2 linked regions of the Paeniglutamicibacter kerguelensis genome follow. The main gene of each other region encodes a partner of the protein of the gene in region 2 in a complex. Links are inferred from orthologs where the notes say so. Each region holds a gene or a part of one and is shown on either strand. Other genes may lie near its edges.

What was found.
Region 1: the proteins of JOF47_RS07325 (region 2) and trxA are in contact, whole or in part, in an NMR structure (PDB 2IPA), measured with the Bacillus subtilis proteins. The link is inferred for Paeniglutamicibacter kerguelensis from one-to-one orthologs.

What each region holds. Positions count from the first base shown.
Region 1 is NZ_JAGIOF010000001.1:4,060,063-4,063,067, reverse strand. The notes cover bases 1-2,936. They hold trxA (thioredoxin), read right to left. Parts: upstream 1,688-2,936; coding sequence 1,313-1,687; downstream 1-1,312. Other genes in these bases: JOF47_RS18460 (protein kinase family protein), read right to left, coding at 2,780-2,936; trxB (thioredoxin-disulfide reductase), read right to left, coding at 1,687-2,670. Outside these bases: more of JOF47_RS18460, read right to left, coding at 2,937-3,005. UniProt on the Bacillus subtilis protein: Participates in various redox reactions through the reversible oxidation of its active center dithiol to a disulfide and catalyzes dithiol-disulfide exchange reactions.
Region 2 is NZ_JAGIOF010000001.1:1,607,983-1,616,163, forward strand. Bases 2,672-5,671 are described here. They hold JOF47_RS07325 (arsenate reductase ArsC), read left to right. Parts: upstream 2,672-3,961; coding sequence 3,962-4,381; downstream 4,382-5,671. Other genes in these bases: JOF47_RS07315 (hypothetical protein), read right to left, coding at 2,672-2,742; arsB (ACR3 family arsenite efflux transporter), read left to right, coding at 2,865-3,965; JOF47_RS07330 (FAD-dependent oxidoreductase), read left to right, coding at 4,413-5,671. In the rest of the region: JOF47_RS07295 (hypothetical protein), read right to left, coding at 1-254; JOF47_RS07300 (DUF4259 domain-containing protein), read left to right, coding at 298-963; JOF47_RS07305 (MFS transporter), read right to left, coding at 1,051-2,346; JOF47_RS07310 (hypothetical protein), read right to left, coding at 2,349-2,531; more of JOF47_RS07315, read right to left, coding at 2,542-2,671; more of JOF47_RS07330, read left to right, coding at 5,672-5,855; JOF47_RS07335 (Asp23/Gls24 family envelope stress response protein), read right to left, coding at 6,556-7,152; JOF47_RS07340 (DUF6286 domain-containing protein), read right to left, coding at 7,188-7,670; JOF47_RS07345 (Asp23/Gls24 family envelope stress response protein), read right to left, coding at 7,774-8,181. UniProt on the Bacillus subtilis protein: Catalyzes the reduction of arsenate [As(V)] to arsenite [As(III)]. In vitro, can dephosphorylate para-nitrophenyl phosphate (pNPP).

The sequences.
Region 1 (3,005 bases), 2.4 Mb from region 2 along the record:
GGGAACAAAGCCACTGTGTACGAAGAATCAAAAGAGTCAGGGTGAACCTCAAGACAGGTCGGTTGCTCTGCACTGGGCCATCGGTGGTGCCAATCGGAATGAAACTTGGTATCTCGAACTTCGAAACCGGCTACTTGGGCGCAGTAAAGGAGCAACGTTTCCGGGCCGTGTACGTCCCTCTCGGGCGACGGCAGAAGGTAACTAGATCCGGACTGTCCTTACGCGGGTTCCATGGCTGAGACTGGCTCTGGCGGCGTGAGCATTGATTCAAGAGTGCTGGGCCTGTGTTCGGAGGAACAAACCCACGGAACAATCCGCATAGATGGAAACACGTATGCGGATTATTTCGGTTGAGAGGAAGCCTTGGGCTCGCTTACAGTCGGTCGCTGCGGAACGTCGTCAATGAGGACAGAGCCAGGCTCGGTGTCCATGATCGGCGGGCAGTCGGAGGTCGGTCCGCATTGAAATCCTCGGGGCTCTTCTTGCCGCGTGATGCGTAGAACAAGAAGGGCGAGATGGGGGAGCACCTCGAATCGAAAGCGAAGGTAAGCAGTGGCAATGCTTTGTACCCTCTCCGCATTGAGGTTCACCTTTGATGGCCTGTTCGCGAATGGACATGATCCAGTGAACGGCGCCATCAACATTAACAATCCATGTTGGCATTCGTTTAGAAATGACCTGTCGTAGCCAGATACTCAAAGATCGGTCGGGGAGGTCCTGTCCCATGGGAAAGAGAGGTGAAGGATCGCAACGGTGGATCAAGGGAGTCCGACGAAACCCAATTCCACCGAACCGATCGAGAAAGAGAGACGCAGTTTCATCTTGCGGAGGAGGTGCGTGACACTCGGCGTCAGCCCGTCCGGAAGGAGGGGGACACTCAGTGTCACGCGGGAGGCCCCTGGGCATAGAAGCCGTGGGACCGGGTCTCAATGGCAGGTGAGTTGCTCCGGCTTACTTGCCATGGCCCAAAACCGTAATCCGCAAAGTAATCTAACAGTGCCGCAAACTGCTGTCTAGGATTTGTTGAGAGCGGGAAATGCGGGCTCTCTTTCGTAAAAGCATCTCTACAGAGTCCCGAAATCCAACGAACCCGGATTTTTCGACACACGGCAAACCTAAATCATGTAGCAACGAAAATTGCTTCCGGATAAATTGAAAAACAACAGTTATCAGCTGTTTATGATCATCAATTGCGGCAGATACTTTGTACCTGGCCGAGTTCTGGCAGTGGGACCCTGATAGGGGGCAAAAAAGTGTGGACTGCTTCCAAGAGGAAGCAGTCCACACTTACCGAAGGCGTCGGGCGCGCAGCTTAGAGGTAAGCTGCGAATTCCTTTTCCAAAACCGGCTTCGGCTTTGCACCAATCGAGGTGGCAACGTGCTCGCCATCCTTGAAGACGTATACGGCAGGGATGCTCGTGATGCCGAACTTGGCAGCGATGGCCGGATTGTCATCAACATTGATCTTGACGACGTCAACCTTCTCCGCGTGCTCTGCAGCGATCTGTTCAAGGATCGGAGTCAGCTGGCGGCAGGGGCCGCACCATTCTGCCCAGAAGTCCACGATGACCGGCTTGGAGGCCTCGAGGACCTCTGCCTGGAAAGTAGCGTCAGTTACATCTTTGGTCTGGCTCATGGCCTGCACCTTTCGTTTTGAGTGCTTTTCCTCTGGAGAGGGAAATGAGATTAGTTGGAAACAGCGATCGGTTCGGTCGAGGCCGCGGCTTCGACATCAGCCAAGAAGTGCTCAACATCAATGGCGGCTGCACAGCCTGAGCCGGCGGCCGTAATGGCCTGGCGGTAGGAAGAATCGATGACATCGCCGGCGGCGAATACGCCGGGAAGGCTGGTCTTCGAAGTGCGACCTTCGACCACGATGGTGCCTTCGGAGGTCAGCTCGAGCTGACCCTTCACCAGATCGATGCGAGGATCGTTGCCGATGGCGACGAAGATGCCCGTGACGGCCACTTCCTGCTCTTCGGAGGTCTTCAGGTTGCGCAGGCGCATGCCGGTGACCTTGGCGTCGCCATCGATACCAACGACCTCGGAATCCCAAATGAATTCAATCTTCGGGTGAGCCAGGGCGCGGTCAGCCATGATCTTCGAGGCACGCAGGGAATCACGACGGTGGACGACTGTGACCTTGGAGGCGAACTTGGTCAGGAAGAGTGCCTCTTCCATGGCAGAGTCGCCGCCGCCGATGACGGCGATTTCTTGCTCACGGAAGAAGAAACCGTCGCAGGTTGCACACCAGGATACACCGTGGCCGGAGAGACGCTTTTCGTCCTCAAGTCCCAGCTCGCGGTATGCGGAGCCGGTGGAAACGATGACCGCGTGTGCACGGTAGGTGGTGCCGTCGCCGAGCGTAACGACCTTGATGTCGCCGGTCAGGTCTACGGCCGTGACGTCGTCAAAGAGGATCTCCGCGCCGAAGCGCTCGGCCTGCTGCTGCATGTTGTCCATCAGGTCCGGACCCATGATGCCCTGCGGGAAGCCGGGGAAGTTCTCCACGTCGGTGGTGTTCATGAGCTCACCACCGGCGGTGACGGAACCGGCGATGACCAGCGGCTGCAGGTTGGCGCGGGCAGTGTAGATCGCAGAGGTGTAGCCCGATGGACCCGAACCAATGATGATGACGTTACGGACGATGTCGTTTACTTCTGTGGCCACGAGGGAGCGAACCTTTCGTAAATGCGGGCTCGATTTCCAAGACCGCGAGTAAGTGGGATCTATGTGGCATAACAGCCGATCCAGTGGGAGTATTCCCGGCGACTATCCGCTAGGAAACGCGGAATTCACCGATCTGCAGGCCATAGGGGCGCGAGCCATTGGCGCCGGAGGCACGGCGGGGAAGCTCGGTGACGTCCAGGAATACGTACTGGCCCCGGAGAGCCTCGCCGTTTTCTCCGCTTACTGGAACGTTGACGGTCGGCCCGGTGAAGGAGCCGCTGCTGAGAACCTTTGCCTCGGCCAGATCATTGGTGTCTCCGACGCGAATTTCAAAT
Region 2 (8,181 bases):
TCCACGGAAACAGCCTTGTTGCCCGCGAATAGCGTTTCTCCCCGAGTCTGAAGCGCCCATGTTTGCCCGGCTTCAATGAAGGGTTTCAGGTCGGACGTCACCTTGGCGGCAAAAACCGGGCTCTGGTTGGCTGCAACCGGCTGGGCGGCCACACCAGATGCACCACCAGGATTCGCGGGCGTGCACGACGTGAGCAGTAACGCCAGTGAGACAACTGCTAGTGGAGCTGCGTTGATGAGCCTATTGATTTTCACAGTTTCTCCAAGTTGGCAAGTCGCGTTTGGATAACTCTACCGAATGAACGAATCCTTGAAACGTGAAAGATCCTGTGCCGCAAAGGAGCCGACATTAAACGATCGACTTCACTGGATCGAAGGCGCGAAAGAATGCTGTCTGGAAAAGGTTCCTTTCAAAGGTGAGTTCCGCGGGAATTGTGGCTTCTCGTTTGGGGCTCACTGGCCACCGTTGGCCTACCCAAATGAATATGCAAGAATCTCATCCAAGCCGCTGATCGTCGGCCGAGGACTCGACTTAGGAGCACCACAGATGGGCGCATGGGATGTATCGGTATTTTGCAACGATGACGCCGCGGATTTTTCGTACGAGTTCGATGACGCCAACACCACTGCCGAGGTTGCGACGGTCATCGAAAACGCACTGGACACGGTCCTTCGCTCGGATCCAGAAGTGGAAGCAACCGACGGCGCAGCGGGGTTGGCGGCAGCTGCACTTGTTGTTGCCTGGAATGAACCGGCGATGCTTGAAAACGATGCAGACTATGCGCCGCAGCCTTGGCCACGAACGACCGAACCCTTGCCTGAACATTTGACGGCGAAAGCCGCGAGCGTGCTAGACCGCATGAAGAATGCGGAAGGAAATGAACTGGCTGAATTGTGGGCCGAATCGGGGCAATCTGCCGAGTTTACGGTTGAAATCTCGCGCTGGCGCGCACGTTTCTCATGAGCAAAAGACTTTGGTTCGACTCCTTCGGGAGACTTGTGGTTTTAAACGCCAATTATCGTAGACCCAAGATCCAGAACTCGAGGTAACCTACAAGCCCAATCCCATTGGCGGCACGGGGACCACTTCCTCGGATGACGGGAACGCCGGGTGGGACGGTTTTCGCTGGACCAAATGTCCTTGATTCTTTCGTTTGCCGTGGTGAAGAAACATCAGGCAAATCGTAAGCACGAAGGCCAGGAACGCAAAAAGTCCCAGTGCTATCAAGGTATTTCTGTGCCCCAGGTTCTGGATGAGCACCGAACCTACGATCGGGGCTGCCGCTTGGGCGAGCAAGGACGGCAAGGCGATGTGGCCCATAATTCGCGCGTATTGTTTGTGGCCGAAAAGCGCCAATGGTACGGTCCCGTTGGTGATGGAACTCAACCCGATCCCGACCCCGTAGACAACGACGAGGATCGCCGGCGCCAAAATCCCCATGCCAAGGAAACCGATGGACACTGCCATGGCCAAAGTCGCGGTCAGCAGCGTCCACAATGGGTGGCGCTTTCGCCCGATGAACAATTCAATGAACCGGGCACCCACTTGGGAGGGGCCGATGGCTGCAGCGAGAACGACGGCGGTCGTGCTGGCGATGCCGATGCCCGCAAGCATAGAGAACATGTGGACCGACATCAACGCGGCAATGGAGGTGCTCAGGGCGGAGATGGTCGCGACCAAGACGATCAACAACCATCTGGGGCCCGAGACTCCAGATGCCGCAGGGTCGGTACCTCCGGATCCGCCACCGGGCGCTGGCGCACATGGTTGTCGCGGAACCGTGAGCGCATAAAGGGGGGCAGTGATCACCAGGTGCGCCCCCGCATAGACGAGGGCCGTCCCCCGCCACCCGACCTCGTTCACCAAAAAGGTGCTTAGCGGCCAGCAGATGGTGCTGGCGAACCCTCCAAACAGCGTCAGAAGGGTGATGGCCGAGCGCGCCGAGGAACCATAAGTGTGCCCCAGCACCGCGAACGCCCCGCTGTAGAGGCCGCCACTCATGCCCGATCCGAGGATCACCCACGCGCCAAGGTACCACCACTGGTTGGGGGCCAAGCCGATCATGGCCAGGCCCAATGCGAGTAACAGTGCACTGGCAATCAGGACGGTGCGCCCGTGGTTGCCGGCCACGAGCCGGCCTACTCGAGGTGAGCCGAGACCTGCAATGGCGAGCCCCACCGATACGCCAGCCACGATCAGGGAGCTGTGCCATCCGGTATCTGTGGCGATGGGGCCGGCCAGCGCCGCTAGCAGGTAAAAGGTCGATCCCCAGGATAGGACCTGCCCTATTCCCATGCCGGTGATGACGTAGCAGCGCTTGGTCGTGAATCGTTGGTTGAGTGCCACGGTTAAACCGGCTGGGCGGCGTTGCTGACCGTCTTCGCCGCGGTGCCTTCGCCTGCGGCGAAGACGCCGCGAAGGGAAATCTTGGACGTGCAACCCTGGGCGCCAATGGTGCCCGAGGCGGTGTATCCGGCGGGGCCGCAGCGAATGATGACGTTGAGGATCGATTTGGTCTTGCCGGAGCTCACGGGAGGCCTTTCAAAACGGGTGGGGAACGACGAGTCCGGTGATCCGCATGTTCTCTTCGGTCAGCGCCTTGAAACGAAGTGCCAACGCCTCGGCGTCAGTGACAATCGGGGATTCCGGACTGCTTGACGGGACGCAGCACGAAGCGTCCGTTTCATTGGCGGAAATCTCTGCGGATTGGTCACTGGTTTCCTGGGCAACTGGAGTAGACATGCGTCTTCCCTCGTCTTCTTTGCACTCCCCGACGGGAGATTGACAATTGTCGATATATGCAAGAATACTCAATGCATCGATGTTCGTCGATGTATTGAAATTGAATCTGGAGTGAACTTGAAGTGACACTTACCGTCGTACCCGAAGACACTGGGCACATCACCGCCAAGCTATCCACCCTTGACCGCTACCTGGCCGTCTGGATCCTGGCGGCCATGGCCCTCGGGCTCGGACTCGGGCGACTCATTCCGGGACTCGGCCAGGCCCTGGATTCCCTCAAGGTCGCCGGCGTCTCCCTCCCCATCGCCCTGGGCCTGCTGGTGATGATGTACCCGGTGCTGGCCAAGGTCCGCTACAACGAAACCCGACGCGTCATCGGCGACAAGAAACTCATGATCACCTCCCTGGTGATCAACTGGGTGCTCGCGCCGGCGTTCATGTTCGTGCTGGCCTGGGTCTTCCTGGCGGACCTGCCCGAATACCGCACCGGGCTGATCATCGTCGGGCTTGCCCGCTGCATCGCCATGGTCTTCATCTGGAACGACCTGGCCTGCGGGGACCGCGAAGCGGCGGCCGTGCTGGTCGCCATCAACTCCGTCTTCCAGGTCTTCGCCTTCGGCGCGCTGGGCTGGTTCTACCTCCAAGTGCTGCCGGGCTGGCTCGGGTTGCCGACCACCAGCGCCGAATTCTCCGTCTGGTCCATCACCCTCTCGGTGCTGGTGTTCCTCGGCATCCCGCTCATCGCGGGTTTCCTCACCCGGACCCTCGGCGAAAAGGCCAAGGGCCGCGACTGGTATGAAAACAAGTTCCTGCCCAAGATCGGCCCCTGGGCCCTCTACGGCCTGCTGTTCACCATCGTGGTGCTTTTCGCCCTGCAGGGCGATGCCATCATCGCCAAGCCGCTGGACGTCGCCCGCATCGCCCTGCCGCTGCTGGTCTACTTCACCGTGGTCTTCGGCGCATCCATGCTCATCGGCCGGTCGCTGGGCATGGGATACGCACGCACCACCACCCTGGCCTTCACCGCCGCCGGCAACAACTTCGAACTGGCCATCGCGGTCGCCATCGCCACCTTCGGCGTCACCAGCGGCCAGGCCCTGGCCGGCGTCGTCGGGCCCCTCATCGAGGTCCCCGTCCTCGTGGCGCTGGTCTATGTCGCACTCTGGTCCCGCAAGTTCTTCACCACCACCCCGTCCCTCACCACCCAGAAGGTCTCCGCATGAACACCACCGCTTCCAAGCCCTCCGTCCTGTTCGTCTGCGTCCACAACGCCGGCCGCTCCCAAATGGCAGCAGCCTTCCTGTCCAACCTCTCGGCCGGGCAGATCGAGGTCCGCTCCGCGGGCTCGGCCCCCGCGGACACGGTGAACCCCGCCGCCGTCGCCGCGATGAACGAGGTGGGCATCGACATGTCCACCGAGGTCCCGAAGATCCTGACCACCGAGGCCGTCAAGGAATCCGACGTGGTGATCACCATGGGCTGCGGCGACACCTGCCCGATCTTCCCGGGCAAGCGCTACGAGGACTGGAAGCTCGATGACCCGGCGGGCCAGGGCGTCGAGGCCGTGCGCCCGATCCGCGACGAAATCCGCTCCCGCATCGAGACCCTCATCTCCGAACTGCTACCCGCCACCAAGTAACACCCCCTTCGAATCCCAGGAGTAGAAGACCATGAACCAGACATACCCCGTAGTCGTCATCGGCGCCGGACCCATCGGCCTGGCCGCCGCGGCACACCTGATCGAACGCCACCAGGACGTCCGCGTGCTCGAGGCCGGAGCCACGGCAGGTGCCGCCATGTCCGCGTGGGGACACATCAAGCTCTTCTCCACCTGGCGCTACAACATCGACGCCGCATCCCGAAGGCTCCTGGAAACGCTGACCGACACCTATGCCGGGGACTGGGAAGCGCCCCGGGAAACCCGCCTCCCCACGGGTTCCGACATGGTCGCCGAATACCTGGCACCCCTGGCTTCCCACCCGGCGCTGGCCCCCCGGATCAGCTACGGGCACCGGGTCGCCAAGGTCACCCGCATCCAGCCCGACGGCAGGGGCGTGGACAAGACCAGCTCAAAGAATCGCGAGGATTCCCTCTTCCTGGTCCGCACCGAAACCGCAGCGGGAACCGAGGACGTGCTGGCCAGCGCCGTCATCGACGCCTCCGGAACCTGGAACATGCCCAACCCGGTGGGACGCTCGGGCCTCGAGGCCATCGGCGAGGCCGAGGCCCGCGCGGCAGGTTTCATCACCTCTCCCCTGCCCGATCCCCTGGGTGCGGATCAGGATTCCTTCGCCGGGAAAACCGTCCTCGTGCTGGGCGCCGGGCACTCGGCGGCCAACACGCTGATCAGCCTCGGCCGCCTGCGCCAGCAGCACCCGGACACCACCGTGCTCTGGGGCCTGCGCGGGGCGGCGAACCCGGTCCGCCTTTACGGCGGCGGGGCGGCCGACGAGCTGCCGGCCCGCGGGCAGCTGGGCACGTCCCTGCGCCGCTTCGTCGAAAACGGGGACATCACCATCCTCGAAAACGTCTCCGTCACCGCCCTGGAAACGGGCGACCGGTTGACCGTGGTCCTGGCAGACGGCCGCAGCCTCGTCGTTGACCTGGTGGTCCCGGCCACGGGCTTCCGCCCCGACCTGGCAATCCTCTCGGAACTCCGTTTGGACATGGACCAGATCGTGGAGGCCCCGCGCGAACTCGGCCCGCTCATCGATCCCGAGTTCCACAGCTGCGGCACGGTCACCGCCCACGGCGAACGCATCCTGGCCCACCCGGAGACCGACTTCTACATCGTCGGCATGAAGAGCTACGGCCGTGCCCCGACCTTCCTCATGGCCACCGGCTACGAGCAGGTCCGCTCCATCGCGGCCTCCCTGGCCGGGGACCGCGCGGCCGCCGACGTTGTCGAACTGGAACTGCCCGAAACCGGGGTCTGCTCCACCGACCTGGGCGGGTCCTGCGACCTGCCGGCCGCCGGCGAACCCGCAGCCAGCTGCGGCACCCCGGAACCCGAGGCCGAGTCCGAGTCCTGCTGCGGCACCCCCGAGCCGGCCACCATCGGGTTCGCCACCGGAACCCTGCACGGCCACGCGGAACTGGCCAGCGGGAAATAGATCATTAATCGGAAAAGAGAATGCGAGGGTCGATCCGCAAACGGTCGTTTTCAACGCAAACAAAATTGACCTTCAGGATTGTCATTTTCTGAAGGCAACTGCACTGTACTTTCACAACTTCAGGAGGAACGGCTAACAGGCGCTATATGGTCGTTCCCCGGAAGCAGGTCAGCACCTTCATCGACCTTAGATTCATCGATGATGCGCCCAAGCTTCAATTGGCGGACGGAAGGCAGAAGGAGCGGCAACAATTCACCGACCAGGCCAGCGCTTACCAGGAGGATCGCCGGACGGCGGCTCAAGCACTCAAAGCCGAATCGGTCCGAAGCCGCGAGGTACTGGCCGCGCCATGCGGCGCCCTAGCCGTCCTATAGGAAAAGCCGCGTCGTACTGGAACAAAACCGACACATCAAAGTTTCAGGATTTCAAGGAGTGGGCCGGCGACGGACCCTGAAGGCATGCATCGCCGGGTGCCAACCCGGGACCGGGTTTCTCACGGACGGATGAATCACCGTGATATCCGGGCAGTAGCCATGCGAACGCTTAGCATTACGGTGAATCAGCCAAACCGAGGGCCCACCGGCACCCAGCTGGCATGGCGTTGTCGTCGGCCCAGAGGTGGGTGGCTCCCTGGCCGGGGCCCCGGCCATCAGGTGCATGGAACCGTCGGAGCTGGAGCTCGCCATGGGTCCTACGACTATCAGTGGATGACGGTTCCGGTGCCTTGGATTCGTCCGTTGACATCGATCTGCAGCCGGCATTGCTGCAGTGGCGCCTCCAGTGCGCCGGAGAGGTCCTGCAGGGTGGAAGTGTCGATGCGGTGGATGATTTCCTGGATGTCCGCCCTGTCATTGACCGTCACCTTCAAGGTCAGGTCTGGGGACATGGCCGTTCCGCGCAGCAGTGCCGCGGAAGTGGCGACCCCGGGCAGTGTGTTGATCTGGCGTTCGACGGCAGCCGTCAGGACGGACGGATCACAGACGGTGAATCCGGCCCCGCCATCGTCTTGGAAGCGGTAGGCACCCGCTGGGTTCTTCCTTGGGACCTGGGCGATGATCCACAGCAGCCCCAGGACACCGATTATGGTTCCGCAGACCAGCATGATGGGCGCCACCCACGGAGACGCCAAGAATGCATCGAGGTCACCAGTGAGCACGGGTTGCCCCGAGGGAGCGGTGCCCAGCAAGGTATGCAGTTCTCCGGTGGCTTGCAGAAGCAGTGCGGTGCCGGCGACCAGGATGAGGACGCCGAGAATTGCCAGCCAGATCCGGTTCAGCGTTCCTGCGGTCTGTCTCATTGGAAACTTCCTTCAGGGTGGGCGGGTGCGTGGTCTCAGGTTCTGGACTGTACCGCTGCGGTAACCTGCGGAACCGGATCGAGTCCGGTTTCTTTCAGGCGGGCCCGGACAGCGTCGGTGACCCGGGTTCGCAGGTCCCCCGGATCATGCAGGAACGTCTTCACACTCAGGTGGACACTCGTGGTGGTGGCTGTCGCGACGGCCGAGTCGACGCCATCGATCTGCACGCATCGGGCCTTGGCCAGGTGGGCGACGGCGCGGCGGGTCATCACTGTTTCTCGCTCCTGCACCGGTGACGTCCCCTCGCCGGCGCCGGCGCCCGCAACATCGACGGTGAGGGCACTAAACCTCCCGGGAATAAAGGCACACAGCAGTAGGATCACGCCCACGACGATGGCGGCGAACCCGAGCCCCTCGACGGAGGGGTCGTTCCATGCCAGCGCGTTCAGCCAGCGGCTCGTGATCCTTGCAGCAGGGTGGACCACGAGCCGCTGGCCAGCCGGCTGATGGCTAACCACGCCAAGGAGATGCCGACTGCCAGAAGCAGGGTTCCGGCGATCAGAGCCGGGACGGCACGGCTGGGTCGGTGCCGCAGGCTCGTTGAACGTTGGTTGTGCCGGTTCATAGCAGCTTCCTGCGCCCGTTGGTGCCGGTGGTCAGCCAGGAGATCCTGATGTCGACCTGCCGGACTTCAACCCCGGTCAACTCCGTGATTCTGGTCCTGATTCGTTGGCGCAACGCCTCGGTGGCCTGGCGCAGCGGCACCGGATACAGCATCCCGACCTCGACACGTATGGTTGCGATGTTCCCGGCGAGTTCCACGGACGCCTTGGGCCGGGCCGACAGGTCCGCATGGCCTCCGATGCCCAGGAACCCGCCGGAGGAACCGCCCGCGGATGATTCGTCGCTGGCGATTTGTCCGGCGATCTTTTCGATCACCTTGTCCGCCAGGAACGTTTGCCCCCGCGAGCCCATCTCGTCGAGGTCCGCACCCCGCCGACCCGCCCCGGGCAACGGCAGCGCGTGGGA